DNA from 3 places in the Streptomyces sp. NPDC104307 genome. Region 2 is predicted to be linked to each of the others. Evidence: riboswitches for the same ligand, from Rfam matches in the RefSeq annotation. Region 2 holds a riboswitch; each other region holds the start of a gene.

Evidence for each region. Region 2 has a riboswitch for cyclic di-AMP ahead of ACZ601_RS16875 (LysM peptidoglycan-binding domain-containing protein). Riboswitches for the same ligand answer to the same signal wherever they lie in the genome.
Region 1: another riboswitch for cyclic di-AMP. It lies ahead of ACZ601_RS03090 (M23 family metallopeptidase); the one in region 2 lies ahead of ACZ601_RS16875 (LysM peptidoglycan-binding domain-containing protein).
Region 3: another riboswitch for cyclic di-AMP. It lies ahead of ACZ601_RS26660 (transglycosylase family protein); the one in region 2 lies ahead of ACZ601_RS16875 (LysM peptidoglycan-binding domain-containing protein).

Annotation. Positions count from the first base shown of each region.
Region 1 is NZ_JBVJMU010000001.1:758,050-767,731, forward strand. It holds gene ACZ601_RS03065 (STM4014 family protein) at 1-951, shown strand, start outside; gene ACZ601_RS03070 (STM4013/SEN3800 family hydrolase) at 1,037-1,849, shown strand; gene ACZ601_RS03075 (STM4012 family radical SAM protein) at 1,846-3,201, shown strand; gene ACZ601_RS03080 (STM4011 family radical SAM protein) at 3,209-4,090, shown strand; gene ACZ601_RS03085 (SGNH/GDSL hydrolase family protein) at 4,142-4,987, opposite strand; gene ACZ601_RS03090 (M23 family metallopeptidase) at 5,183-6,136, opposite strand; cyclic di-AMP (ydaO/yuaA leader) riboswitch at 6,140-6,300, opposite strand; gene ACZ601_RS03095 (tyrosine-protein phosphatase) at 6,741-7,553, shown strand; gene ACZ601_RS03100 (DUF6126 family protein) at 7,581-7,757, opposite strand; gene ACZ601_RS03105 (helix-turn-helix domain-containing protein) at 7,801-8,418, opposite strand; gene ACZ601_RS03110 (aspartate aminotransferase family protein) at 8,486-9,682, opposite strand, start outside.
Region 2 is NZ_JBVJMU010000005.1:389,913-399,594, reverse strand. It holds gene ACZ601_RS16890 (GMC oxidoreductase) at 1-1,579, shown strand, start outside; gene ACZ601_RS16885 (carboxymuconolactone decarboxylase family protein) at 1,692-2,171, opposite strand; gene ACZ601_RS16880 (NAD(P)H-dependent amine dehydrogenase family protein) at 2,168-3,247, opposite strand; gene ACZ601_RS16875 (LysM peptidoglycan-binding domain-containing protein) at 3,422-4,336, opposite strand; cyclic di-AMP (ydaO/yuaA leader) riboswitch at 4,340-4,528, opposite strand; gene ACZ601_RS16870 (alpha/beta fold hydrolase) at 4,981-5,796, shown strand; gene ACZ601_RS16865 (nitrobindin family protein) at 5,854-6,411, opposite strand; partial or broken gene ACZ601_RS16860 (epoxide hydrolase family protein) at 6,621-7,815, opposite strand; gene ACZ601_RS16855 (CGNR zinc finger domain-containing protein) at 7,918-8,493, shown strand; gene ACZ601_RS16850 (HelD family protein) at 8,730-9,682, shown strand, end outside.
Region 3 is NZ_JBVJMU010000012.1:95,312-104,993, reverse strand. It holds gene ACZ601_RS26690 (GtrA family protein) at 1-129, shown strand, start outside; gene ACZ601_RS26685 (SurA N-terminal domain-containing protein) at 287-943, shown strand; gene ACZ601_RS26680 (nucleoside triphosphate pyrophosphohydrolase) at 975-1,949, shown strand; gene ACZ601_RS26675 (cytochrome P450 family protein) at 1,997-3,232, opposite strand; partial or broken gene ACZ601_RS26670 (cytochrome P450) at 3,279-3,557, shown strand; gene ACZ601_RS26665 (transglycosylase family protein) at 3,664-4,653, shown strand; cyclic di-AMP (ydaO/yuaA leader) riboswitch at 4,988-5,159, shown strand; gene ACZ601_RS26660 (transglycosylase family protein) at 5,164-5,910, shown strand; gene eno (phosphopyruvate hydratase) at 6,231-7,511, shown strand; gene ACZ601_RS26650 (FtsB family cell division protein) at 7,610-8,080, shown strand; gene ACZ601_RS26645 (DUF501 domain-containing protein) at 8,161-8,700, shown strand; gene ACZ601_RS26640 (Ppx/GppA phosphatase family protein) at 8,803-9,682, shown strand, end outside.

The DNA of each region.
Region 1 (9,682 bases), on a different contig from region 2:
GAGGACGCCGAGGTCGAGCGGCTGCTGCGGGGCGTCGAGGACCCGACCAGGGTGGAGGGTTCGTCCCGCTGGTACGCGCGGTTCACCTCCGCAGTACGGGAGGTGGCGCGGGCGGCGGCCGGGGCGGGCGCGGTGCTGCTGGACGACCCCGGCGACATCGCGGTGCTGTTCGACAAGCGCCTGTGTCACGGCGTGCTGGCCGCCGCCGGCGTGCCGGTGCCCGCCTCGCCCACCTCGGGCCCCGCCGCGCCGCCCGTGCGTGGCTGGGCCGATGTGCGCGGGCTGATGGCGGACGGCGGGATGCCGAGGGTGTTCGTGAAGCCCGCGCACGGGTCGTCCGCCTCCGGGGTGCTGGCCGTGGAGACGGCCGGTCCTGGCCGGGTGAGGGCGACCACCTCGGTCGAGCGGGACGGGGCCGGCCGGCTCCACAACTCGCTCCGGGTCCGGCGGCTCACGACGGAGGGCGAGGTCGCGGCGGTCGTCGACGCGCTCGCACCGGACGGTCTGCATGTCGAACGCTGGCTGCCGAAGGCCTCCCAGCACGGCCGGGCCGCGGATCTGCGGGTCGTGGTGGTTGACGGCCGCGCCACCCACGCCGTCGTGCGCACCAGCCGCTCCCCCATGACCAATCTGCACCTGGGCGGGGCTCGCGGCGATCTGGACGAGGCGCGGGCCGCCGTCGCGGCGGCGGGCGGCAGCTGGCGTGCGGCCCTGGCGGTGTGCGAGCGGGCGGCCGACGCCTTCCCGGACACGCTGTGCGTGGGCGTCGACCTGCTGCCCTCGACCGGCTGGCGGCGGTTCGCCGTCGGTGAGGTCAACGCCTTCGGCGATCTGCTGCCGCGCCTGACCGGTCTGCCCGGCAGCGGCGCCGAGGGCCTGGACACCTATGCGGCGCAGGTCGCCGCCGTACTGAACAGAGCAGGGAACCACCGTGTCGACGCAGCATCCTGATCCCCCGTCCGGCGTCATGGACGAGCCCCCGCCCGGCGCCATGGACGAACCCCCGTCCGGTGTCATGGACGCCCCGAACCCGGACATGAGCGAGGTCGTCGGCCACGACGATCTGCTGCTCGTCACCCTGGACACTTTGCGGTACGACGTCGCGGCGGAGCTGGCCGCCGCCGGCCGTATCCCCAATCTCGCCCGGCACCTGCCGGCCGGGGGCTGGGAGCGGCGGCACGCCCCGGGAAGCTTCACGTACGCCTCGCACCAGGCGATCTTCGCGGGCTTCCTGCCCACACCGGCCGCGCCCGGCCCGCATCCCCGGCTGTTCGCCGCCCGGTTCGCGGGCAGCGAGACGACCGAGGAGCGCACCTTCGTCTTCGACACTCCCGACCTGGTCTCGGGCCTGGCCGGGGCCGGGTACCGCACGGTGTGCGTCGGCGGAGTGGGGTTCTTCAACCAGCGGGCACCGCTCGGCTCGGTACTGCCCGGGATGTTCCACGAGGCCCACTGGGAGCCCGAGTTCGGCGTCGCCTCGCCCACCTCGTTCGAGGCACAGGTGACCCGTGCCGAGCAGGTCGTCGCCGGGCTGCCGCACGGACAGCGGCTGTTCCTCTTCGTCAACGTCTCCGCGCTGCACCAGCCGAACTGGTTCCACCGGTCCGGCGCGACCCGGGACGCGGGTGACAGCCGTGCCACGCACGCCGCCGCGCTGGAGTACGTCGACGCCCACATCGGCCGGCTCTTCGCCGCCGTGAGCAGCCGCCGCCGCGCCTTCGCCATCGTCTGCTCCGACCACGGCACGGCGTACGGCGACGACGGCTACACCGGTCACCGGCTCGGGCACGAGTCCGTCTGGACCGTTCCGTACGCCCATTTCTTCCTGGAACCGGGGACCGCACGATGACCAGTCCGCACACCGTCCGCCCGTACCAGAGCTATGTGTACGCCTATCCGCACAAGACGGCGTACCGCCCGCTCGCCGGACTCCCCGGCGGGCGTCCGGAGCTGAGCGAGCTGTGGGCGGGAGAACCCAGGGACGCGCTCTCCCTCTATCTGCACATTCCGTTCTGCGAGGTCCGCTGCGGGTTCTGCAACCTCTTCACCCGGATCGGCGCGCCCGACGAGCTGACCTCGCGGTATCTCGACGCGCTGGACCGGCAGGCGAGCGCCGTGCGGGACGCGCTGGGCGACGGGGAGCCGGTCCGGTTCGCCGCCGCGGCGTTCGGTGGCGGCACACCCACCTTCCTGGAGCCCGCCGAGCTGGAGCGCCTGTGCGACATAGCGGAGAAGCGCATGGGCGCCGATCTCCGCTCGGTGCCCCTGTCGGTCGAGACGTCCCCGTCGACCGCGACCGCCGACCGGCTGGCCGTCCTCGCCGAGCGGGGCACGACCAGGATCAGCATCGGTGTGCAGAGCTTCGTGGAGGCCGAGGCCCGCGCGGCGGTGCGCCCGCAGCGCGCCGCCGATGTCGAGCGCGCCCTCGGCCTGATCCGGGAGACCTCCATACCCGTCCTCAACGTCGACCTGATCTACGGCATCGACGGCCAGACGGAGCGGAGCTGGCGCACCTCCCTGGACGCGGCTCTGCGCTGGCGGCCCGAGGAGCTGTATCTCTACCCGCTGTACGTGCGTCCGCTGACCCCGCTGGACCGGCTCTCCGCCGGTGCCGCGGACCCGGTCTGGGACGAGCAGCGCCTGCGCCTCTACCGGACCGGCCGCGACCACCTTCTCGCCCGGGGCTACGAGCAGGTGTCGATGCGGATGTTCCGTCGCGCCGACGCCCCGCGCACGGACGGCCCCGAGGACTACGCGTGCCAGACCGACGGCATGATCGGCCTGGGCTGCGGTGCCCGCTCGTACACCTCCCGGCTGCACTACTCCTTCGACTACGCGGTGCGGATGGGCGAGGTGCGCGGGATCATCGACGCCTACACGGGCACCGCCGACTTCTCCCGCGCCGAGGTCGGGCGGTACACCGACGGCGACGAGTCGCGCCGCCGCCATCTCCTGCAGTCGGTGCTCCAGGCCGATGGCATGCCCCTGTCCGGCTACCGCGAGCGGTTCGGTACCTCCCCGTACGAGGACTTCCGCGCGGAGCTGGCCCTGTTAGAGGAGCGGGGCTGGCTCGATCCGGACGCGCCGGCCGCCGGGCTGCTGCGCCTGTCGCCCGAGGGGCTCGCGTACTCCGACGCGCTGGGCCCCGAGCTCTTCTCCCCCGCCGTGCGGGCCGCGATGGCCTCGTACGAACTGAAGTGAGCCCCGTATGGACCTGACGATTCTCTACCGGGGTCCGCTCGCGTCGTGCGATTACGACTGCCCGTACTGCCCGTTCGCCAAGCGGCGCGACAGCCGGGAGCAGCTGCGCGCCGACCGGGCCGCGCTGGAGCGGTTCACGGCGTGGGCGGCGGCGCGGGAGGAGGACCGGATCTCGGTGCTGTTCACCCCGTGGGGCGAGGGGCTGGTCCGCTCCTGGTACCGCCGGGCGATGGTCGAGCTGGCCGGGCTGCCGCACATCCGCCGGGTGGCGATCCAGACGAACCTGAGCGGACGTACGCGGTGGCTGGCCGAGGCGGGCGCCGCCGGCCGGGACAAGATCGCGCTCTGGTGCACGTACCACCCGGGCCAGACACCGTACGAGCGTTTCCTGGACCGGTGCGGGGAGCTGACGTCCCTGGGGATCCGGCACAGCGTCGGTGTGGTGGGTCTGGACGATCACCTCGACGAGGCCCGGCGGCTGCGGGCGGCGCTCCCCGGGGAGGTGTACCTCTGGGTCAACGCCGCGGAGGGGCACACCTACACGGACGCGGAGGCCGGCCGGTGGACGGAGATCGACCCGCTGTTCCCGTACAGCCGCCATCCGCACCGCTCGGCCGGGCTGCCCTGCCGGACCGGCGAGTCCGTCATCTCGGTCGACGGGGAGGGCACGGTGCGTCGCTGCCATTTCGTCCGGGCCGAGCTCGGCAATCTCTACGACGGCAGTTACCGGGAGGCGTTGGGCCCCCGGGCCTGCCCGCTCTCCGTCTGCGACTGCCATATCGGCTACGTCCATCTGGAGACGCTGCCGCTGTACGACGTGTTCGCGGGCGGCGTGCTGGAACGCATCCCGGCCCGGCCGCTGTACGACATCGGGCGGGCCGGCTCGTAGACCCCGGACGGATCGCCGGGCTCCCGGCTCCCGGCCGGGAGCCGGCCGGTCTCAGAGCGGCAGCAGGTCCGGCCGCTTCGCCGCCACGTGGTCCCCCGACGACTCGCCGCGCAGTCGGCGCCCGATCCACGGCACCAGGTACTCGCGGGCCCAGTGGATGTCGTCGCGCCGGACCTCCAGCGTTCCCCGGTGCACCTGCGGCGGCCACTCCTGGTCCGGGTCGGCCGGCACGTCGAGGCCGAGGACCTGTGCGGCGCGCAGCGCGACGCGGGTGTGCCCCTCGGGTGACAGGTGCAGCCGGTCGCCGTCCCAGGCGCGCCGGTCCTGCACGGAGCGCAGCGACCACAGGTCGAGCACCGGGCAGTCGTAGCGGTCCGCGATGGACCGCACATGGGCGGTGTAGGTGGCGATCTTGCCGCGCAGATGGCGGAGCACCGGAACGCCTCGGGTGTCGAAGCCGGTGGTGACCATGACGGTGCCGACCGACTGGGTCAGCTCGGCGACCGCGCGCTCGAAGCGCTCGGCCACGTCGTCGGGGTCGGTGCCCGGCCGGATGATGTCGTTGCCCCCCGCGCAGAAGCTCACCAGGTCGGGGGCGAGTTCCTTGGCGCGCGGTACCTGCTCCTCGACTATCTGGTCGAGGAGGCGTCCTCGTACGGCGAGATTGGCGTACCGGAAGTGTCCGTGCGCGGCGGCCGTGCCGCCCTGCGCCGTCGCCGGTTCGGGGAGCTGGTCCGCGAGGATGACCGCGAACCGGTCGGCCCAGCCGACGAATGTCCCGGCCGGGCCCGGGTCACCGACTCCCTCGGTGAAACTGTCGCCAATCGCCGCGTACGACTCGATGGCGCCCTGTCGGTTGATGACGCCCTGTCGGATGATTCTCGAATCGTCTGCCACAAGGGCATATCCTGCACCGTCGATTGTGACCTACGCGACCGTATTACGGGGTTGACGGGTGGTGAGATAGACCACCCGGTCAGTTTTTGGTAAAGGGGGAATAAGGACGGTCACCGCAATACAGAGGGACGGTGCGCCGCCGCGCACCGTCCCTCTGTATTGCTCCGGTCCGTCACCGGACCGTTGCTGCGTGGATCAGACGTTGATCCCGTGCGACGCCAGGTAGGCGATCGGGTCGATGTCCGAGCCGTACGCCGGGCCGGTGCGGACCTCGAAGTGGAGGTGCGGGCCGGTGGCGTTGCCGGTGGCGCCGGAGAGGCCGACCTGCTGGCCCGCGGTCACGGTCTGGCCCGCCGAGACGGAGAGCGAGGACATGTGGCCGTACTGGGAGTAGTGGCCGTCGGCGTGCTTGATGACGACCTCGTTGCCGTACGCGCCGCCCCAGCCCGCGGTGACGACGGTGCCGGAGGTGATCGCCTTGACGCTGGTGCCGCTGGCGACGGGGAAGTCGATGCCGGTGTGGCTGCCACTGGACCAGCTGGCGCCGGAGGCGCGGTAGGCGGTGGTGTGGTTACCGGGGACCGGGTGGACGTAGCCGGAGGCGCTGCCCTGGTCCGACGACGCGGTGTTGGACGCCTGGGTGTCGGAGGAGGACGTGGTGCCGGAGGACGCGGGGGCCTTCGACTCGGTCTTGGCCGGGGCCTTCGAGGGGGCCTTCGACGGAGTGGTGTCACCCGTGGAGGTGTGCGAACCGGTGGCCGGGGCGTGACCCCAGGCCTTGCCGCCGAGGGTCAGCTTCATGCCCGGGAAGATCAGGCTCGGGTTGTCGCCGACGACCTTGCGGTTGTCCTGGTACAGCTTCTCCCAGCCGCCCTTGACCTTGTGCTCGGCGGCGATCTTCGACAGGTAGTCGCCGGAGACCACGGAGTACGTCTTGGTGCCGGACTGCTTGTCCGCGACCGGCTTGGCCGGGGTGGCGTGCGTGGCGGCGGCCGACTTCGCGGTGGCGGGAGCGGCCTGCTCCGCGGCGTTGGCACCGGTGGCGCCGAGCAGCGGAAGCGCGATGACGGCTCCGCCGGCGCTCGCGACGACGACGCCGCGGGCGATGGTGCTGGACTTGGGACGGCGGTGCTTACCCGGGATGGGCATGAAGAATTTCCTCTCCGGCGCCTACGAGGTGAGCTGTCGGGTTCGGGCTGGAGATGCCCGGCCGCGCCTGGCGCGACTTCACCCCGAGCCGGCCGGATCACTCCGGTCGGCGGCTTACCTGGGTCCCCCGCTCCTGCCACACGGTGAGTGGGTGCGGAATTCCGGACGGCGGCAGGATTAGGCGTTCCATCCGGATTGACATGGAACGTAAGCGAGCCGGGACGGCGGAAACAAGCCACGGGTTCCGCGCCGGATTCCGCACCGGAAATTCGACGCGGAATTCCGGTCACACTCCGTGGATTATGGATCTTGGCATTCCGCTTGACGTACGGAATACCCGACCGGCGTACCGCCACACACCGTCACGGATATGATCCCGCTCACGAGAGGGTGACCATCTCCCGCATAAGCAGGGCATGTTCGACTAAAAGCCTTAATACGGACATGTCACTCACATCGTCCGCACCGGCGCCCCGCGGAGGGCCGGGACAAGAGGGAGAACCGAGGCTGCCGCCGGGGTGATTGTCCGAGTATCCGATGTCGTATCGTCACGGGAGTGGACCCGTCGGCGACACGCGTCGGCGGCACAGCCCCAGGAGTGACCGTGACGCAGCAGTTGCCGCAGACCCCGTCGACGGAACCCGAGCTGGCGGGGGTCCGTAACTTCCGCGACGTGGGTGGACTGCCGGCCTCGGACGGCCGCCGGGTGCGGTACGGGCGGCTCTACCGCAGCGGTCACCTCGCGGGCGCCACGCCCGAGGACGCGGCGTTCCTCGGCGGCCTCGGGCTGCACACCGTCTTCGACTTCCGCAACGCCGCCGACCTCAAGCTGGACGGACCGGACGTCGAGCTGCCCGGCGTACGCAATGTGAACATCCCGCTCACCGACCCGGCGGACGGCACCGAGTTCTGGCGGATGGTGCGCGACGGCAACATGGACGAGCTGCACGGAATCCTCGGCGGCGGCAAGGGGACCGACCGCATGGTCGCCTCCTACCGCTCGATCATCCTGGACCGCACCGCCGAGCACAGCCAGGTGCTGCACGCCCTGGCCGAGGACAGCGTCCCGGCCCTGATGCACTGCGCGGCGGGCAAGGACCGGGCCGGGCTCTCGATCGCGATCTCGCTGCTCGCGGTGGGCGTCGGGCGCGAGACGATCGAGGCCGACTACCTCAAGTCCAACGACACCCACCGCCGCTACCGGGTGCGCCGCAGCGACACCTCCGCAGCCGGGATGTCGCCCGAGGTGATGGAGCTCCTCAGCCCGCTCTTCGGCGCCCACAGCGAATACCTCGCGGCGGCCTTCGCCACGATCGACGAGACCTGGGGCGACACGGACCGCTACCTCTCCGAGGGGCTGAAGGTCACGCCCGAGACCCGGGAGCGGCTGCGCGAGCGGCTCCTCGAAGACTCCTGACGGACCCCGGGGAGGGGATGCCGCCGGCTACTGGTTGTGCATCCCCACCGCGAACAGCAGGTAGAGGAAGCCCGCGATGACGTGCCCGGCCACCAGATAGGCGAACAGCCTGATGACGAGCCCGCGCGGCATCGTGCGCTCCTGGGAGTCGGACTCCTTGTGCCTGGCCGGGGTCAGCGGGTCGTAGTTCTCTGAATCGGACATGACGGTCCTCTCTGGTGACCGGACGGGCCGGCGGGACGGCGTCTCAGCGACGGTGGATCCCGCTGCCGAGACACAGCTCGGCGGCGGGGCTCTGCAGCAGGGTGTGAACGAAGAGCAGTTCGGCGCCCTCGCGGTCCGGCGCCGCGATCCGGTGCGGGGTGAGCGAGTCGAAGTGCGCGCTGTCGCCGGGGCCGAGGTCGTGCACGGTGTCCCCGAGGGTCACCCGGAGGTTTCCGGCCAGGACATAGAGCCATTCCTCGCCGGGGTGGACGCGCACCAGGTCACCCTGCGCGCCGTACGGCACCCGGACGCGCAGCGCCTGCATGGCCCGGCCGGGCCCACCGGCCTGCTGGTACATCCAGCCGTCCGCCTCCGCCCCCTCGAACTTCCGGGCGCGGACGATCGCGTCACGTTCCGGCGGGATCTCGCCGAGCAGCTCGGAGACCGTCGTACCGTAGATCCTGGCGAGTCCGAGCAGCATCGGCAGCGAGGGCTGACGGCGGCCCGTTTCGAGCCGGGACAGATGGGCGGGCGAGAGCCCGGCGCGCTGGGCGGCGGTCTCCAGGGTGAGCCCGCGGCCGCGGCGCAGGTCGCGCAGTCGAGGCGCTACACCGGGCAGCTCGTCGGCCACGTCGGCCGCCCCTGCTTCTGGGGGATTCATATGTCCATTGGGCCAGGATCTTTCCTGGGAGGCAAATTTCTTGCCTCCCAGGCAAAAACCCCGCTGATCAGCGGTTGGCCACGGCCTGCTTCACCAGGGTCCGGCCGAAGTCCCACATCAGCCCGCCGTTGTGCGCGTCGTCCATCACCGCTGTGAACGCGGCCACAAACCGCTCCACGTCCGCCTCGTCGATGACGAGCGGCGGAATCAGCTTGATCACTTCGAGGTGGTCGCCGGAGACCTGGGTGAGAATCCGGTGCTTCTGGAGCAGCGGAACGACGACCATCTGCGCGAAGAGCCCCTTCCGGGCCGCCTGGAGCATCGTCCAGCGGCTGCGCAGCTTCAGCGAGGACGGCCGGCCGAACTCGATGCCGATCATCAGCCCGCGTCCCCGCACCTCGTGCAGCAGCTCGTATCGGTCGACCAGCGCGGCCAGCCGTTCGCGCAGCAGATCACCGGTGCGGCGCGCGTTGGCCACGGTCTCTTCGTCCTCCATCACCGCGAGGACCGCGAGCCCGGCGGCCATGGCCTGGGCATTGGAGCCGAAGCTGGCCGAGTGGACCAGCACCCGGTCCATCGAGGAGTAGACCTTCTTGAAGATCCAGTCCTTGCCGAGCGTGGCGCCGACCGGCACATAGCCGCCGGAGAGCGCCTTGGCGACGCAGACCAGATCCGGCTCCACGCCCTCCTCGTGCTGGTACGCGTAGAAGTCGCCGGTCCGGCCCAGACCGGTCTGCACCTCGTCCGCGATGAGCAGCGCCTTGTGCTTGTGGAGCAGTTCCTGGGCGGCGCGCAGGAAGCCGGGCGGCGAGGCGTGCACGCCCTTGCCCTGGATCGGCTCGACGACCAGGCCTGCCACGTCTCCGCGCTTCAGCTCGCGCCGCAGAGCCTCCAGGTCCCCGAGCTCGATGGCGGTGTCGGGCAGCAGGGGCGCGAAGCCGTCCCGGAAACCGTCCTCGCCGTTGACCGAGAGCGACCCGGTGGTCAGTCCGTGGAAGGCGTGCGCGCAGTACAGGATCCTCGGCTTCCCGGTCGCGTACCGGGCGAACTTGAGCGCCGTCTCGACGGCCTCGGTACCGCTGTTGCCGAAGAACACCCGGTCCAGGTGCGGGCTGTGCGTGAGCAGCTTCTCCGCCAGCAGCCCCGGCAGTGGCTGGCAGTCGAAGCGGGTGAGGTCGGCGAGCGAGGCGTCCAGGACGTCGTGCACCGCCTTGCGTACGACCGGGTGGTGCCGGCCGAGCCCCATCACGCCGAACCCGGCCAG
Region 2 (9,682 bases):
AACAAGTTTCATAGTGGGGGCTGCGGCCCTCTCCGGGCACGCCACCGTCGCCCAGGCGGCGAGCCGCGCCCGAGCCACGGTGATCGGCAGCGGGGAGCACGTTCCGGTCCTGGTGATCGGCACCGGGTACGGCGGCTCCGTGGCGGCCCTGCGGCTCGCCCGCGCGGGCATCAAGGTGCACATGGTCGAGATGGGCATGTCCTGGGACACCCCCGGCTCCGACGGCAAGATCTTCGCCAACACGACGAGCCCCGACGGCCGCTCGTACTGGCTGCGCACCAAGACCAAGCAGCCCCTCAGCAACTTCCTGGGCTTCCCCATCGACCGGTCGATCCCCCGCTACACCGGAATCCTGGACGCGGAGGACTTCAGCGGCATCACGGTCTACCAGGGGCGCGGCGTCGGCGGCGGCTCGCTGGTCAACGGCGGCATGGCCGTCACCCCGAAGCGGGAGAACTTCGGCGCCGTCCTCCCCACGGTCAACGCCGACGAGATGTACTCCACCTACTACCCGCGCGCCAACTCCGGCCTCGGCGTCGGCACCGTGGACCCGGCCTGGTTCGACAGCGTCGACTGCTACAAGTACGCCCGGGTCGGCCGCAAGCAGGCGCAGCGCTCAGGCTTCCCGTTCGTCTTCGTGCCGGACGTGTACGACTGGGACTACATGGAGCAGGAGGCGGCCGGCACCGTACCCAAGTCGGCACTGGCGGGTGAGATCCTCTACGGCAACAACTACGGCAAGAAGTCGCTGCAGAAGACCTACCTCGCCCAGGTCATGGCGACCGGGAACGTCACCATCTCGCCCCTGCACAAGGTGACTTCGGTCGCCCCGGCGTCGGCCGGCGGCTACACCGTCGTCATCGACCAGCTGCGTACCGACGGGAGCACGGAGGCCACCAAGACGGTGACCGCGGACAAGGTGTTCTTCGCGGCCGGCAGCGTCGGCACGAGCAAGCTGCTGACCGAGCTGAAGGCGACCGGCAAGCTGCCCGCCCTCAACGACGAGATCGGCAAGGGCTGGGGCGACAACGGCAACGTCATGTGCGGCCGCGCCAACCACCTGTGGGACCCGACCGGCGCGGTCCAGGCGAGCATCCCCTGCGGCGGCATCGACAACTGGGCCGCCGGCGGCGCGTTCGCCGAGGTCGCGCCGCTGCCGACCGGGATCGAGACGTTCGCCTCGTTCTACCTGTCGATCACGAAGAACCCGAACCGCGCCCAGTTCTCCTGGAATCCCGCGACGGGCAAGGTCGACCTGAACTGGCAGACCGCCTGGAAGCAGCCGTCCATCGACATGGCCAAGACGATCTTCGACAAGATCAACGCGAAGGAGGGGACGATCTACCGGACGGACCTCTTCGGTGTGTACAAGATCTGGGGCGACCACCTCACCTACCACCCCCTCGGAGGTGCGGTGCTGGACCGTGCCACCGACAACTACGGTCGCCTGCACGGGTATTCGGGCCTCTACGTGATCGACGGCGCGCTGATCCCCGGCAACACCAGCGTCAATCCGTTCGTCACGATCACGGCACTCGCCGAACGGAACATCGAGAAGATCATCGCGACCGATCTGTGACACCGGCCCGAGGTGGCAGGCCGGCCGGGAGGAGATGACGGGACGGGTCTCCTCCCGGGTACGCCCCGGGCCAGGGGCGCGACGCACGGGCCCGGGGCATCCGGCTCACGGTTCAGTGGCCGGGCAGCACGCACACGGCGTCGAGACCCAGTACGTGGTTGAGCCGGCCGAACGCCAGCCAGGAGCCGATGCTCATGCTCAGCTCGACGATCTCGCGCTGGCTGTAGTGCGCGGTCATCCGGGCCCAGAACTCCTCGTCCAGACCGTGATGGTCCAGGGTGTACCGCTCGGCGTACTCGGCGGCCAGCCGGGTCCGGTCGTCGAACGCTCCGGCGGTGCGCCACTCGTTCACCGCGTCTGCGAACTCCTCCTCGACCTTCTCGCCGTCCCGTTCGGTGCGCCAGTCCAGGCAGAACAGGCACCCGTTGATCTGGGCGATCCGCAGCCGGGCGGCCTCGAACTCCCGCAGGCCGAGCGTCGTGTGCTGGTACACCGACAGGGAGAAGTTCGCGGCGGCCATCCCGATGCCGGGGACCATGTCGCCCCACACGTATCCGATCGGCTCCTGGCCCTCGGGGATGTCGATGATCATGGCTGTTTCCTTCCGAGTCTGCCGGCTGCGGGGCGCAGGGGGACGTCGAGTGCGTCGTAGAGTCCGGGTTCCGCGTCCACCAGCCAGTCGATGGCGTTCACCAGCCGGCCGACCGCGGTGGCGTTGCCGCCCGCCGAGCGGTTCTCGTCCTCGTCGGTGGCCTCGACGGTGACCTCGATCCGCGGGCGGCCCTCGATGATCACGCGGTGGGCGCCGGCGCCGTCGGGCGGCGACGGCCAGTCCGGGGCGCAGGAGGGGTGGATGCGGGTGATGTGCTCGATGACGATGCGGGGCTCACCCTCGACGATGCCCTGCACCTCGAACCGCACCGCGCCCTGGGTGCCCGCCGCGAACTCGCCCATGGTCCGGGTGGTGACCGTCGTCTCCAGTGGCCGCCGGGCCATCGTCTCGCGGATGTCGTCGAGCTCCACGCCCAGGGCCCTGGCCATCAGCCGCAGCTGGCCGCCCCACACCATCGTCGGGACGGAGGCCGCGAGCATCAGCGGCTCGTACTCCATGGCGTGGCCCATGCCGATCAGGTCCCGGACCGCGTCGGGCTGGTCGTAGGTGGAGTAGTCGAAGATCTCCTGGCAGCGGATCGCGTCGACCGTGCTGCCGAGTCCGCTGATCATCAGGGGCAGCACGTCGTTGCCCCAGCCCGGGTCGACGCCGGAGACGAACAGTGAGCCGCCGCCGTCCGCGACAGCGGCCAGGACCGGGTCACGCAGCTCGGGTGGGGCGCTCCGCTGGTCGTAGAGGGCGTACAGGGCGGGGGTGACGACCACCGCCCCGGTCCGGACCGCCCTGGTGATGTCGGCGAGCGCCTCGTCGGGGCGGATGTCCCCGGAGGCCGCGTACACCACCGCGCCGGGAGCGGTGGCCAGCACCGCGTCGATGTCGTCGGTCGCCGCGACGCCCAGATCGCGGCCGGTCCCGGCGAGGTCGCCCGCGTCGCGGCCCACCTTGCCCGGATCGTGAACAAGCACGTGCGCCAGATTCAGGGCCGGATGGGCCTCGACGGCGCGGATGGCCGCGCGGCCGACATTGCCGGTTCCCCAGACCACCGTGGAAATCATGCGGCGGAGGGTAGCGCGCGGGATGAAAGGTTCATAGTGCCATCGCGCACCCGGTTGCGAGGCGGCCCGAGCGGGTCCGCAGGGGCCGCACGGCACGCGAAAGGGGTGGGAAGGAGCCGCATGGCTCCTTCCCACCCCTGCGCCCGGTTCCTCCCGAAGGCGGAGCCGGGTATGTCAGTAGGCGCCGAAGACGTTGTCGATGGAGCCGTAGGTGGCCGCGGCGTAGTTGCACGCGGCGGTGATGTTGGCGACCGGGTCGAGGATGTCCGTCGACGTACCGGCCACGTGGTAGGCGTCGAAGGTGGGCTGGATCACCTGGAGGAGACCCTTGGAGGGCGTGCCGGCGACGGCGTTCGAGTCCCAGTTGTTCACGATCTGCGGGTTACCGGAGGACTCGCGGATCACGTTGCGGTAGATGCCGTCGTAGCTGCCCGGGATGCCGTTCTGGGCCATCACGGCGAGCGACTCCTTGATCCAGCCGTCGAGGTCGTCGGTGTACGCCGTCGCGGCCTGCGCGGGAGCGGTGGCCGAGGTCTCGGTGGCGGTGGTCTCGGTGGTCTTCTCCGCGACCGGCGCGGCCGTCCGCTCGGAGCGGTCGGCGCGGTCGGACCCCTCGGACCGGTCGGACGACTGCGCGGCGTCGGACGCGGGCTTTTCCTCGGTGGCGGGCTTTTCCTTCGACTCGGCGGAGGGAGCCGCCTTCGGCGCTACGGCGGCGGACTTGGCGCCGATGGTCAGCTTGAGGCCCGGGTGAATCAGGTCGGGGTTTTCACCGACCGCACTCCGGTTGTCCTGGTAGAGCCGCTCCCAGCCACCACTGAGGGAATGCCCACGGGCGATCTTGGAAAGCGAATCGCCGGAGACCACGGAATAGACGGTGGACTCCGCCTGGTGGGCCGCAATTCCCTTGGCAGCAAAGGGGGTCGAGGACGCCGACTTTTCTGCGACGGCGGGGTGCGCCGGTGCGGCAGAAGCCGATCCGGCCCCGATCAGGGGGAGCGCGAGAACGACTCCGCCCGTGCTCACGGCGATGAAGCCGCGGGTCAGGGTGGTGGACTTGAAACGACGGTACTTACCCGTGATGGGCATGGCGTATTTCCTCTCCGCCGCCTGCGAGGTGAGCTGTCGGGTTCGGACTGGAGATGTCCGGCCGCACGTGATGTCGACTTAACCCCTAGCCGCTCCGGGTTCCGGACCGGCAGTAAACCTGGGTCCCCCGCTCCTGCCGTAGGTGAGTGGGTCGGGTTCCCGGACGGCGGCAGGATTCGGCGTTCCATCCGGATTGACGGTGACCGTAAGCGAAAAACGCCGGACGAAACAAGCCCGGAATTCTTGATCCCAATTGATTCGCAAGATCAATTAAAGGAAATGCCCAGCATCAGACCTCTCGGGGGAAGTCAACTTTCTTGGCACAACAGGGAACCGAGGCCGGACGCACCGCGTCCCGGGCCGGGAAGGTGATGCTGACCACTGAGCCCGAAAAGGGCGATTTGCTCAATATTCATAACTTTTGGGCTATGAAAAAAAGCGCTTCAGTGGATTATTAGTGGCGTATGCGACTAACCACCCAATCGGGACATTTCATCAAGCCCTCCCACTGGGCGGCCACGACGCCCGCGACCCGACACGCGCCGCCAATGCATCTTCATCAATGCATCTAAATAGATGCACTACGGTGTGAGGTATCGGCCGGCGCTCATGGCGCCGCCCACCACTGAGACCGGGAGATCCTGATGTTCCTCGACACCGATGGCGCCACGCTCCACTACGAAACCCGCGGCTCCGGTCCCCTGCTGCTCGTCTCCCAGAGCGGTGAGGGCGACGCCGACCGCAGCACCGACCTGGTCGACCGGCTCGTGGACCGCTGGACCGTGGTCACCTACGACCGCCGGGGCCTCTCCCGCAGCACGATCGACGATCCCGGACAGCGCGTCACCATGGCGCGGCACGCCGACGACGTGCACCGGCTGCTGGCCGAACTGACCGATGAGCCCGCCCTGATGCTCGGGTGCAGCATGGGCGCCGCCATCGGGCTGCACCTGGCGCTCGCCCACCCCGAGCAGCTCGGGGTGCTCGTGGCACACGACCCGGTCACGCCGTCCCTGCTGCCCACCGGACAGCGCGAGCGGCACGCCGCCGAGCTGGCGCACCTTCAGGATGTCCACCGTGACGGCGGTCTGGAAGCGGCCTTCCCCGAGATCGCCCGGGTCCTCGGCATCGACCCGGCGTGCCAGGAGACCGAACCGGGGCTCACCCCGATGCCGCTCACCCCGTACCGTGCGGCCAACTTCGGCTTCTTCATCGAGCGCGACTTCACCGCGGTCATCGAAGCCGAGCTCGACCGGGAAGCGCTGCGGGCGACTCCCGTACGCATCGTGCCCGCGAGCGGCAGCACCACGGCGCCATCCGTCTTCGTCGGCCAGTGCGCACAACGCCTCGCCGGACTGGTCGGCCGGGAGGCCGTCCCGTTCCCCGGCGGGCACAACGGCAACACCACGCACCCGCGGGCGTTCGCGGCCCGGCTGCAGGACGTGCTGTCCGGGGTATGAGCGGGGGCGCCGTCGGACGGACGGGACGACGGCCGGCGACCCGTCACGGCGAGCGGATCAGTGCGGCCTGCTGCCGCCCTCGCGCCGGAGCCGCGCCGCGAGGTGGTGCTGGAGCGGCTGGCCGACCGCCGCGAGGTCGTGGACAAATTCGAGCGTGCCGTCATCCGTCAGGGTGTAGCGACGGCGGGTGGCGCTGACCTCCTTGGCCGTGGGGGCGAGCGCGACCTGATGGGTGGCGAGGTCGGCCACGCCGTCGGCCGCACGGCCCGTCAGGATCTCCGCGACACCGGTGGGCTGAGTGATCAGCGCCTCCACCCGCCCGTCCGCCTGCATCCGCCACCAGCCGCTCTCCCGTGCGGACGGCCGCAACGGGGCGCCGTCCGCGTCGAGCAGCCAGGCGCGCGCCTCGTAATGGAGGAAGGGCCGCCCGTCATGACTGAAGGTCACCTGCTGCGCGTACCGGAACTCCTCGGCGAGCGTCGGGTACTCACCACTGCCCCGCCCGGCCCAGGTGCCCAGGAACCCGCTCAGCGGTGCGAGCAGAGCGTGCGGGGCAGGCGCTGCGTCCGGCTGGAACGCGTCGGGGTACGGGTGCTGCTGGGCGGGGTCGAACATCGTGCGCGCTCCTGGATCGGGGACGGTGACGGGGACGGTTGGCAGCCTAAGGGCTCTCCCTTTTGGTCCATACGGGGCTCGCGGTTCACGCCTCTCACGGAAGTCCGGCAAGCTGCCGGGCGAACACCCTCAGCCGCATCAGGCGGTGATCGAGCCCCGGCACCTGAGGGCTGTCCCGCAATTCCTGGCGGGACAGCCCTTAGCCGCGTTCACCGGTGTGCCGCCAGCACTGCCGCGAGGCCCTCTCGCAGATCCTGGACGAAATACCCGGGAACCTCCAGCGACGGGAAATGTCCCCCGCTTTCCGGCTCCGCCCATCGGACGATCTTCCGGTACCGCTCCTGCGCCCAGGGGCGCGGGCTCCTGCGCCCAGGGGCGCGGGCATTTCTCTACGTCGCGGGGATACATGGTGAGTGCTGACGGGACGTCGACCCGAAGTCCGGGGTCGAGCGAGTTGTGGCTTTCGTAGTAGATACGGGCCGCAGAGGCGCCGGTCCGCGTCAGCCAGTACAGGGTGACGTCGTCAAGAACGCGGTCGATGGAAATCTTCTCGAACGGGCTGTCCTCGGTATCCGACCATTCCGCGAACTTGTCGAGGATCCAGGCAAGAAGCCCGACCGGTGAATCGACGAGCGAATAGCCGATGGTCTGCGGACGGGTCGCCTGCTGCTTCGCGTATGCCGCGCGGTGTCGCCAGAAGTCGGCGGTGTCCTCGGTCCATTCGCGCTCGGTCGCCGTCAGTCCGTCCGTGGTCATTCCGGGCGGCGCCTCGGCGAACGTGGTGTGGATGCCGAGAACGTGCGCCGGGAACCTGCCGCCGAGGACCGTGGTGATATTGCCTCCCCAGTCGCCGCCGTGGGCCACGAACCTGCTGTAGCCGAGCCTTCCCATCAGTTCCACCCACGCGGCCGCGATCTTCTCGGTTCCCCAACCAGTGGTGGCCGGCCTGTCGCTGTAACCGAAGCCCGGCAGGGACGGCACCACGACGTGGAACGCCGGCGCGGCCGCGTCCTTTGGATCCGCCAGCTCGTCCACCGCGTCGACGAACCGGGCGATGCTGTCCGGCCAGCCGTGCGTCAGGAGCAGAGGGGTGGCGTCCGCCCGCGTGGACCGGCGGTGCAGGAAGTGGATTCCCAGATCATCGATCGTCGTGCGGAACTGACCGATCCGGTTGAGGCGCTCCTCGAACGGCCGCCAGTTGTACCCGGTGCGCCAGTAGTTCACGACACCGACGAGGTCGGCGAGCGGGACGCCCTGCTCCCATCGGTGCGGGCCGGGCGCGGTCCCACGGACCGTCTCGGCCTCGGGCAGGCGCGCCGAGGCCAGTCTGGCGCGCAGATCGTCGAGTTCGGCTTCTGTCGCGTGGGCTTCAAACGCTTGAACGTCACTGGTTTGACGCGGCATGAGACCTCCAGGCCATCACGGAACCGGCTGCACACCATCGCGAACCGTCTAAGACGGTTCTACATGCCGCCACACCGGAACGCAACCGGCTAAGGTGGTTCCATGCAAGCTGAGTTCCCTGACTTCCGCCTCGGCAGCGTGCTGGCGACCAGCTTCACCGGGACCCTGTCGGAGCGTCACGGCACCCCTGTGGAGCGCATTCCCGCGCCGCGCCGGCTCGTCGACTGGCTGGCGGTGAACGGCCTGGCCGTGAAGTCCTGCGGCACCGCCCAGCTCGACCTCGCCCGGGAGCTGAGGGAGTCGATTCACGCCGCGGCGACGGCGGCCGCGACCGGCGACGCTCTCCCCGCGTCCGCCGTCCAGGTCATCAACGACCGGAGCACTCAGGGCCGGGCCGCTGCCGTCCTGACACCCGGGGGCAAGCGGCGATGGCAGCTCGGCCCGGGTTCGCGGGTGGAAGACGCCCTCGGCGTGATCGCCGCCGACGCGATCAGCGTCATCTCGGGCGAACGGGACGGAAGGCTTGCACTGTGCGCATCGCCCACCTGCCGGGCTGCCTTCTTCGACACCAGCCAGAGCCGCACCCGCAAATGGTGCGATATGAACACGTGCGGTAACCGTCAGAAGAAAGCACGCTTCAACGCCGGCCGGCGCAAGAGCCCCGGTTCGGCGGAGTGACCGTCACCTCGGCACGGCCTACGCGGACATCGCGGGTCGCACCGTCGATGAGCGCCGTCGACCAGCACAGTCCATGAGCACAGTCGAAAAATCCCCGGTCCGCGATTGCGGGCCGGGGATTTTCCCAGGTATATTGAGTGTTTCTGTGCGCCCACAGAAAAGGCCCCTCACGGGGGGCCACTAAGCAAAACGATATCCGGCAGGGAGCCATTTTGTCAACTCGGGAAAGCTCCGAATTGCAGGGGGAGCAGGAATTCATCGACCGGCTCTACGACCGTGTCGACGCACTGCGCGGAGTCGCCGCCCAGCACGTCCAGGACGCACTGACCCCGGTCGGTACCGGACTGCAGGCCCGTCACGAGCGCGACGTGCTCGTCGCAGAACGCTCGGGTCTGCTGGCTGCCCTGAACTCCGTGGACGGGTCGCTGTGTTTCGGCCGCATCGACCTCGCCACCGGCGCGGCCCACCACATCGGCCGTATCGGGATCCGCGAGGACGACACCGCGCACACCCCCCTGCTGATCGACTGGCGCGCGCCGGTGGCCCGCCCCTTCTACCTCGCCACCGGTCACACCACCATGGGGCTGCGCCGGCGCCGCCACATCACCACAGAGGGCCGCGCCGTCACCGAGCTGCACGACGAGATCCTCGACGTCGGGGACCGGGAGCGCACCGGCTTCGAGGATCCGAGCGGCGACGCGGTGCTCCTCGCGGCCGTGAACTCCGCCCGCACCGGCCGCATGGGCGACATCGTGCGGACCATCCAGGCCGAGCAGGACCGCATCATCCGTGCCCCGCACCGCGGTGTCCTGGTCGTCGAGGGCGGCCCCGGCACCGGCAAGACAGCGGTGGCGCTGCACCGAGCGGCCTATCTGCTGTACGAGCACCGCGAGCTGCTCGCCAAGCGGGCCGTCCTGATCGTGGGCCCGAACCCGGCCTTCCTGCGCTACATCGGCGAGGTGCTGCCCGCGCTCGGCGAGACCGGCGTCCTGCTCGCCACCCAGGCCGAGCTCTTCCCCGGGGTGCACGCCGACGGCACAGAGACCCGCCGCGCCGCCGCCGTCAAGGGCGGTGCGGCGATGGCGGAGGCGCTCGCCCTCGCCGTCCGCGACCGGCAACAGCTGCCCGAGCCCGGCGCCCCGATGATCATCCGGCACGACGACGGCGACCTCGTCCTGGACTGGGAGAT
Region 3 (9,682 bases), on a different contig from region 2:
GCCGGATTCAGCAGCCGGTACGCCCCGCTGGTCGCGGCGGCGGCCGCCGTCCCGATCACCTTCGTGGTCTCGCGCACGATCATGCTGCGGCCGGAAGCACCCCGGAAACCCTCCGTACCGGCCCGCTGACCGGTGCGCCGACCGGGCCCCGGGGAGCCCACATCCCCAACTCCTCCCGAATCGTTGGTCGAATCAGCCGAATCAGTGGCCGGGACCGGTTCCCATGCCTAACATCGATCATCGCAAGGCCTTGTGCACCGCCGCACAATCTCCTCGGGAGGCTCCTTTGCACCGCCGCCGTCGCACCGCGCTCACCGTTTCCGCCGTGACCCTCGTCGCAGCGCCGCTCCTCTCCGCCTGCGGCAGCCAGGCCCACCCCGGCGCGGCAGCCGTCGTGGGCGGCGACCGGATCGCGGTGTCCACCGTGCAGGCCCAGGTGGCGGACGTGCGCGACGCGCAGGGCACCTCGAAGCAGGCGGCCCAGGCCGCCGACCAGTCCGGCCAGCTCGTCCGCGCCAAGCTGCACGGGATCATCCTGGACCGGGTCCTGGACCGGGCCTCCGCGGACGCCGGGGTCACCGTCAGCCGCGCCGAGATCCAGCAGATGCGCCAGTCGGCCGTCGCCCAGTACAAGGGGGAGACGGGGCTGCGGGCCGCGGTGCTCCAGGAACGCTGGATCTCCCCGGGCCAGATCGATTCCTTCCTGCGCGAGCAGATCCAGCTGACCAAGCTCTCCCAGGCACTCGGCGCGGACCCGTCGACTCCCGCCGGTACGAAGGCCCTCGGCGACGCGCTGACGAAGGCCTCCAAGGCCCTCAAGGTCGACGTCAACCCGCGCTACGGCAGCTGGGACAACAAGCAGATCCAGCTCGCGGACTACAAGGCCCCCTGGATCAACCAGGTGACCAAGCCCGACCGGGCACCGGCGGAGGCCGGGGCGTAGCAGCGGCCGGGCGGCCGGGTAGATTCGCAGCGTGAACGCTGAAGACCCCGGCCGTATCGTCCTGCTCACCGCCAGCCACCGCGTCGCCCCCGGACTGCTGTCCTGGCCCGCCTGGCAGACGCTGCACGCCGCGGACCGGGTGCTCTGCGGGGAGCCCGGCCAGCCGCAGCTGCCGTATCTGCGCGAGGCGGGCATCACCGTCGAACCGGCGGTGCCCGACGCCGAGGAGCTCGTCGCCTCCTGCGCCGGGGGCCGGACCGCGGTCGTCCTCACCGGGGGCGAGGGCAACCAGCCGCTGACCGACGGGCTGGCGAGGCTGGCAGGTTCCGGGCGGGTGCGGATGCCGGACCTGGAGCTGCTGCCCGGTTCCTACGATCTGCCGGGTGCCCGCCTCCTCGATCTCGTCCAGGTCATGGACCGGATCAGGATCGAGTGCCCCTGGACCTCGCAGAAGACCCACAAGGGCCTCGCCAAGTACGCCATCGAGGAGGCGTACGAGCTCGTCGAGGCGATCGAGGACGGCAACCGCGAGGAACTGCGCGAGGAGCTCGGTGACGTACTGCTCCAGGTCGTCTTCCACGCGCGCATCGCGGAGGAGGACGAGCAGGAGCCGTTCTCCGTGGACGACGTCGCCGCCACGCTCGTCGAGAAACTGATCCACCGCCACCCGCACGTCTTCGGCGACGAGACCGCCGAGACCCCACAGGACGTCCACGCGCACTGGCTGCGGACCAAGGCCATCGAGAAGCAGCGCGAGTCCGTCACCGACGGCGTCCCCCTCGGCCAGCCTGCCCTCGCCCTCGCCGCGAAGCTGGCCGGCCGCGCCGCCACCGCCGGCCTCGACGTACCGCTCCCCGGGGGCGACGGCGAGGGCGACGACCTCGGCTACCGGCTCCTCGCCCTGGCCGTCCGCGCCCAGGAGGACGGCACCGACCCGGAGGCCGCCCTGCGCGCGGCGGGCCGCGCCTACCGCGACGCCATCAGGGCGGCGGAGGGCCTCGGCTGACGTTCGTCCGGGCGGGCGCGGTCGCGGAGCCGGGGCGCGAACCGACGTCAACGCGGCGTGAACGCCACCGGGAGGGTCCGCAGACCACGCATGATGAGGCCGCCCCGCCACCGTAGATCGGCGGGGTTCACAGCGAGCTGAAGGTCCGGCAGACGCCGGAACAGCGTCTCCAGTGCCGTGCGGCCTTCCAGCCGCGCCAGTGGAGCGCCCAGGCAGTAGTGGATGCCGTGGCCGTACCCCAAGTGCTGGTTGTCCCGCCGGGAGAGGTCGAGCGTGTCCGGCTCCGCGAACCGGGCAGGATCGCGGTCGGCCGCCGCGAGGACCACGAGCACGGGATCACCCTCACCGATCTGCTCGCCACCGATTTCCAGGGCTTCCGTGGCGTAGCGCCAGGTGGCCAGTTCCACCGGGCCGTCGAAACGCAACAGCTCCTCGATGGCGGTGTCCAGGAGTCGGTCGTCGCCCTGCTGGACAGCACTCTGGAAGACAGCACGCTGCGACGGGTTGCGAAAGAACGCGTGGGCGCTGTTGCCGATCAGGTTGATGGTCGTCTCGAAACCCGCGAAGAGGATCACGAAACACATCGCGGCGGCCTCGTTCTCGGTGAGGTGCTCGCCGTGGTCGCTCGCCCGGATCAGACCGGAGATCAGGTCGTCACCGGGGTCCTCCCGCTTCCGGTGGATCAGCTCGGCAAGGTAGGCCCGGATCTTCTTCACGGACCGTGCGACCCCGCCCCGCGGGCCGCCGCCGTGCCGGATCATCATGCCTGCCCAGTCTCGGAAGTCGTCCTGGTCCTCCTCCGGTACGCCGAGCAGATCGCAAATGGCGTAGATGGGGAGCGGGAAGGCGAAGTCATGGATCAGGTCGGCCTCCCCCTTCTCCGCGAAATCGTCGATGAGCCGATCCGCCAGCTCCTGCACACGGGGCCCGAATGTGGCGATCGTCCGGGGCGTGAAGGCCTTGGACACCAGCCGGCGCAGCCGGGTGTGGTCGGGCGGGTCGATGTTCAGCAGATGCGTCATGAGGTTGGCGCTGCGCTCGCCGGGGATGCCGGTCTTGCTCTTCCCCCGGGCGTCCTCCGCGTGGTGCGCCGGGTTCTTCGACAGGCGGCTGTCGGCGAGGGCCTGACGTGCGTCCGCGTACCGGGTGATGAGCCACGCCTCGACGCCGCTGGGCAATGTCGTCCGGTGTACGGGGCTGTGGTCTCTCAGCCAGGCGTAGGCGGGGTAGGGGTCGGTGGCGAACTCCCAGGTGAAGAGCTCGGGCGACGGGATGTGGTTCACATGACGACGGTATCGGGCGCCTGCCGGCGAGCCGCCTCCGTCCTCGTTCCGCGCTCCCGACACGCTGGACCTCTCGCGGCGTGACAACCAGCACCTCGGCTACGGGCACGGCATCCATTACTGCCTGGGAGCACCGCTCGCCCGGCTGGAGGGGCAGGCCGCGCTCGCCACGTTGCTGAAACGCCTTCCGGATCTGCGACTTGCGGGGGAAGCTGCCGATTTGCGCTGGCGCGGCGGGCTCATCATGCGCGGACTGCGGACGCTTCCGGTCGAGTTCACCCCCGGGGCCACCGGCAAGGAAGGTGACACTCTGTCAACTCTGTGACTTCGGCGTGATCTCCGCTGCATCGACTTGTGACACACGTTCGAGTCCCGCTAGGTTCACCGTTCGACTCACCAGTCACCTTGTCAGTCACACGGAAGGCATTCCCATGGGCTCCGCGAACGGCAGACACCGTCGCCCTCGTCAGGCACCCGCGATCATCGTCGCCGCAGGCGTGACCGGCTCGGCCATCGCCATCCCGCTGCTCGGCGCGGCCGGCGCGCACGCCGCCGACGCGTCGACCTGGGACCGGGTCGCGGAGTGCGAGAGCGGTGGGATGTGGAGCGCCGACCTCGGTAACGGCTTCTACGGCGGCCTGCAGTTCTCGCAGGAGGTCTGGAAGTCCTACGGCGGTGAGGCGTACGCCCCGCGCGCGGACCTCGCCAGCCGCTCGCAGCAGATCGCCGTGGCGGAGAAGGTGCTGGGCGATCAGGGGCCGAAGGCGTGGCCCAGTTGCGCCGTCATCTCCGGCCTCACCCCGGACGGCTCCCTGCCGGGTGTCGACCCGGGCGTCGATCCGGCCGCCACCCCGTCCGCGGACCCGACGCAGAGCGCGGACCCGGCCGAGAGTGCGGACCCGTCCGCGACTGCCGATCCGTCAGAGAGCGCGGACCCGGCGGACGACGCGGCCGGGGATGCCACGAAGGCCCCATCGGACGACGCCACGTCAGAGCCGGCAGGCAAGGACCGCAAGGACCGCGAGGCGGACGCCTCGTCCTCCCCGGGCGCCACGCCCCCGGCGTCCGGCTCCTCCGGCGCGGGTGACCCCTCCGGCACCCCGGACGGGTCCTCCCCGGCCGCTGAGGCGGGCGGCAAGCATCGCGGCGCGCCGGCTCCGGAGCGGGCCGGTGACGGCCGGGACGCGGGGCGGCACGCCTCGCGCGGGGATGCGGACGGACGCGGCACGGGCGCGCCGGCCGCCGACGGCACGTACACCGTCCGGCCCGGCGACAACCTCTGGGCCATCGCGGACGCGCAGGAGCTGCCCGGCGGCTGGACCGGGCTGTACGAGGCCAACAAGGCGACCGTCGGCTCCGACCCGGACCTCATCCTGCCCGGTCAGCACCTCGACCTCGACCTCGGCGTGAAGGCGGGCTGAGACCCAGTCAGGGCCGTCCTGGCGGCGACCGTGGAAACGGTCTGATCAACAGCTGAAGACACCTCGCACCTGGGGTACTTAAGAGGCCTATGTCCCACTTTTGACTAAGTGAGACATGGGTCTCTTCGTGTGAACTGGCGCGCCTTGTCCGGGAGGTCCCCCCGCATCCGTTCCGACCTGCGCAAACAGGTGTTAATCCGATGCTCGGAAGAGCTGTTTATCCGGTATGTCCTTCTTTGAATGTAGGGGTTCGGTGTGTTTACGGTCAGAACCGCTCGCACCGCGGGCCCCGTCGATCGTCACGCCGAATCCTGCCGTCGGTCGAAGGGAACAGACGCGTAAAGCGCCGTAGGCAGGAGCGGGGGACCCAGGTAAGTGCCGGGCCCGATCGTCGCAGGACGCATCAGGACCGGCTTGGGGTGAAGTCGTGCGCTAGGACGTGCGACCGGGCAACTCACTTGGCCCGAACCCGACAGCTCACCTCGCAGGCGTCGGTGAGGAGAAGTCTCGATGCTGCTCAACAGCAAGGGCAACAAGCACCGCCGCCCGTCCAAGGCCGTCCGTATCGCCACGCTCGCCGGTGTGACCGGTGCCGCCATCGCCGTGCCCCTGATGGGTGCCACCGGCGCCTCCGCCGCCTCCGTCTCCACGTGGGACGCGGTCGCCCAGTGCGAGTCCGGCGGCAACTGGTCCATCAACACCGGCAACGGCTACTACGGCGGTCTGCAGTTCTCGCAGTCCAGCTGGGCCGCCGCCGGCGGTACGCAGTACGCGGCCCGCGCCGACCTGGCCAGCAAGGCCCAGCAGATCGCGGTCGCCGAGAAGCTCCTCGACATGCAGGGACCGGGCGCCTGGTCCTGCGCCGGTGCCGGCAACCTGAGCAACGACGGTGTCGACCCGGGCGTCGACACCGGCTCCAGCGCCCCCAAGGCGGAGGCCGCTCCCAAGCAGGAGTCCGCTCCCAAGCAGCAGGCCGAGCCGAAGAAGGCCGAGCGCACCGAGGCCCCGGCCACCAACCGCTCGGACCGCTCGACCGCCCCCGAGGCCGGCCAGAAGAAGACCGTTACCACCCCGACCGGCGAGAAGGTCAAGAAGGGTGACGGTGAGTACAAGGTCGTCACCGGCGACTCGCTGAGCAAGATCGCGGCCGACCGCCACGTCAAGGGCGGCTGGCAGCAGCTGTTCAAGCTGAACAAGGACATCGTCCAGGACGCCGACATGATCTTCCCGGGTCAGCAGCTCCACCTGGTGAAGTAGTCCGGCACTCTCCTCGCCGATCTCCCTGGCCCGGTTCGCGTCTTCCCCCCACGCGTGCCGGGCCGGGGTCTGTCGGTCGCCGGTCCGGTGGCCCGGTGGCGCGTGGCGCGGCTCGCGCGATCGCGTACCGACTGTTCAACTGTTGTAGTTACCGGCCAGTAAATTTCTGGTCTTCCGTCCCGCTATGACTGCTCTTGGGTCCTATTTCGTCCCAGGGGACGGGCGGGCGGCCGACTGAGACGGCCGGGCCGGTTAGGCTCTTGTCGCAAGGCCAAAGCGACCCTGCACAAACAGCGTCATATCCCAGAAGGAGATGCCTCGTGCCGTCCATCGACGTCGTCGTAGCCCGGGAAATCCTCGACTCCCGGGGCAACCCCACGGTCGAGGTCGAGGTTGGCCTCGACGACGGCAGCACGGGCCGTGCTGCCGTTCCGTCCGGAGCCTCCACCGGTGCCTTCGAGGCCATTGAGCTTCGCGACGGTGACCCCAACCGCTACCACGGAAAGGGCGTCGAGAAGGCGGTCCTCGCCGTGATCGAGCAGATCGGCCCGGAGCTCGTCGGCTACGACGCGACCGAGCAGCGGCTGATCGACCAGGCCATGTTCGACCTGGACGCCACGGAGAACAAGGGCTCGCTCGGCGCCAACGCCATCCTCGGCGTCTCGCTCGCCGTCGCCCACGCCGCGTCCGAGGCCTCGGACCTGCCGCTGTTCCGCTACCTCGGTGGCCCGAACGCGCACCTGCTGCCCGTCCCGATGATGAACATCCTCAACGGTGGGTCGCACGCCGACTCCAACGTGGACATCCAGGAGTTCATGATCGCCCCGATCGGCGCGGAGTCCTTCTCCGAGGCCCTGCGCTGGGGCGCCGAGGTCTACCACACGCTGAAGAAGGTCCTGAAGACCAAGGGCCTGTCCACCGGTCTCGGTGACGAGGGCGGCTTCGCGCCGAACCTGGAGTCCAACCGCGCCGCGCTCGACCTCATCGTCGAGGCCATCAAGGAAGCCGGTTACGCCCCCGGCAAGGACATCGCGCTCGCGCTCGACGTCGCCGCGTCCGAGTTCTACAAGGACGGCACGTACGAGTTCGAGGGCAAGTCCCGCTCGGCCGCCGAGATGACCGAGTACTACGAGGAGCTCGTCGACGCGTACCCGCTGGTCTCCATCGAGGACCCGCTGTACGAGGACGACTGGGCCGGCTGGAACGTCATCACCGAGAAGATCGGCGCCAAGGTGCAGATCGTCGGCGACGACCTCTTCGTCACCAACCCGGAGCGCCTGGCCCGCGGCATCGAGGAGGGCTCCGCCAACGCCCTGCTCGTCAAGGTCAACCAGATCGGTTCGCTGACCGAGACCCTGGACGCCGTCGAGCTGGCCCAGCGCAACGGCTTCAAGTGCATGATGTCCCACCGCTCCGGCGAGACCGAGGACGTCACCATCGCCGACCTCGCGGTCGCCGTGAACTGCGGCCAGATCAAGACCGGCGCCCCGGCCCGCTCGGACCGCGTCGCCAAGTACAACCAGCTGCTGCGCATCGAGGAGATCCTCGACGACGCCGCGGTGTACGCGGGCCGTTCGGCGTTCCCGCGGTTCAAGGGCTGACAAGCCCGACCGGGTCCAGCGACCCGGCCTCCGTCCGTCCCTGCACTCGGTCCCGTACCGTGTGCGGGGACGGACGTGCGTAATGGGGAGGCGGAGACATGGCCGCGAAGGACCGGGACCGGTTCTCCACCGCGACCCGGCTGAGGCTGCTCGGTGAGCAGACCGCAGCCCGCGTCTACCGGTCCCAGAGCAAGCGCCAGGCCCGCCGCTCCCGACTCACCGGCCGGGCGGCCTTCCTGGCCCTGGTCGTCTGCTCCCTGGTCGTCGCCCTCGCGTACCCGATGCGGCAGTACGTGTCGCAGCGCGACGAGATCGCGGACCAGGAGCGGCTCGCGCAGGAGGCCGAGGCGCGCACGGAGGAGCTGCGCGACGAGAAGGCGCGCCTCCAGGACGACGCGTACATCAAGCGGCTGGCCCGCGAGCACCTGCACTACCTTCTTCCGGGAGAGACCAGCTACACCGTGGTCGATCCCGACGCGGTCAAGGAGCGCAACGGAGTGCCGGACGAGTCCGGCCGGCCGTGGCACTCCAACCTGTGGGACGGCGTCGACAGCGCCGACCGGGGCTGACCCGCGTTCCCGTCATCTCGCATTTCACCGTCCGGCCGCGGCACCGCGGTCCGGGCGGCCCGATCAGAACCTAGGCAGGCATGGAAACGCCCCCTCCCCAGACCGAGTCCACCGCGCCCACCGACGCGGACATCGCCGCGTTCCAGCAGCAGCTGGGGCGCCCGCCGCGCGGGCTGCGCGCCATCGCGCACCGCTGTCCGTGCGGCAACCCGGACGTGGTCGAGACGCAGCCCCGGCTGGAGGACGGTACGCCGTTCCCGACGACGTACTACCTGACGTGCCCGCGTGCGGCGTCCGCGATCGGCACGCTGGAGGCGAACGGGGTCATGCGGGAGATGACCGAGCGCCTCGGTACGGACCCGGAGCTGGCGGCCGCGTACCGGGCCGCGCACGAGGACTACATCGCGCGGCGTGACGCGATCGAGGTGCTGGAGGGCTTCCCGAGCGCGGGCGGCATGCCGGACCGGGTGAAGTGCCTGCACGTGCTCGTGGGGCACTCGCTGGCGGCGGGTCCTGGGGTGAATCCGCTGGGGGACGAGGCGATCGCGATGCTGCCTGAGTGGTGGCGCAAGGGTCCGTGCGTGTCGCCGTGCGGTGCGGCTGACGGGGACGAGGGCTGAGGGCTGAGGCTCGCCCTTCGGGGGCTCCGCCCCCGGACCCCCGCTCCTCAATCGCCGGAGGGGCTTGATCAAGAGGGGCTTGATGAAGAGAGGCTTGAAGGTATGACGCGTGTGGCCGCCATTGACTGCGGTACCAACTCGATCCGGCTGCTGGTGGCGGATGCCGACCCCGCCACCGGGGAGTTCACCGAGCTCGACCGGCGGATGGAGATCGTCCGGCTCGGCCAGGGGGTCGACCGGACCGGGCGGCTCGCTCCCGAGGCGCTGGAGCGGACGTTCGCCGCGTGCCGGCAGTACGCGGCGGTGATCGCGGAGCACGGTGCGGAGAAGGTCCGCTTCGTCGCGACCTCCGCCTCCCGGGACGCGGAGAACCGGGACGACTTCGTCCGGGGGGTGCTGGACATCCTGGGCGTCGAGCCCGAGGTGATCAGCGGTGACCAGGAGGCGGAGTTCTCCTTCGCCGGGGCCACCAAGGAGCTCGCGGGGCGCGACGACCTCGCGAAGCCGTATCTCGTGGTGGACATCGGCGGCGGCTCGACCGAGTTCGTCGTCGGCGACGACCGGGTGCGGGCCGCCCGGTCCGTGGACATCGGCTGCGTCCGGATGACCGAGCGCCATCTCTCGCGGGACGGCGCGGTCATCGACCCGCCCACGCGGGACGCGGCCGACGCGATCCGCGCGGACGTCGCCGCCGCCCTGGACCTGGCCGGGCAGACCGTCCCGCTCACCGGGGCGGGCACGCTCGTCGGGCTGGCCGGCACGGTCACCACGGTGGCCGCGATCGCGCTGGGCCTGGAGGAGTACGACTCCTCGGCGATCCACCACTCCCGGGTCTCCCTGGAGCGGGTCCGGGAGATCGCCGGGCGGCTGCTGTCCTCGACCCACGCGGAGCGTGCCGCGATCGGCGCGATGCATCCGGGACGGGTCGATGTGATCGCCTCCGGGGCGCTGATCCTGCTGGCCGTCATGGAGCGGACCGGGG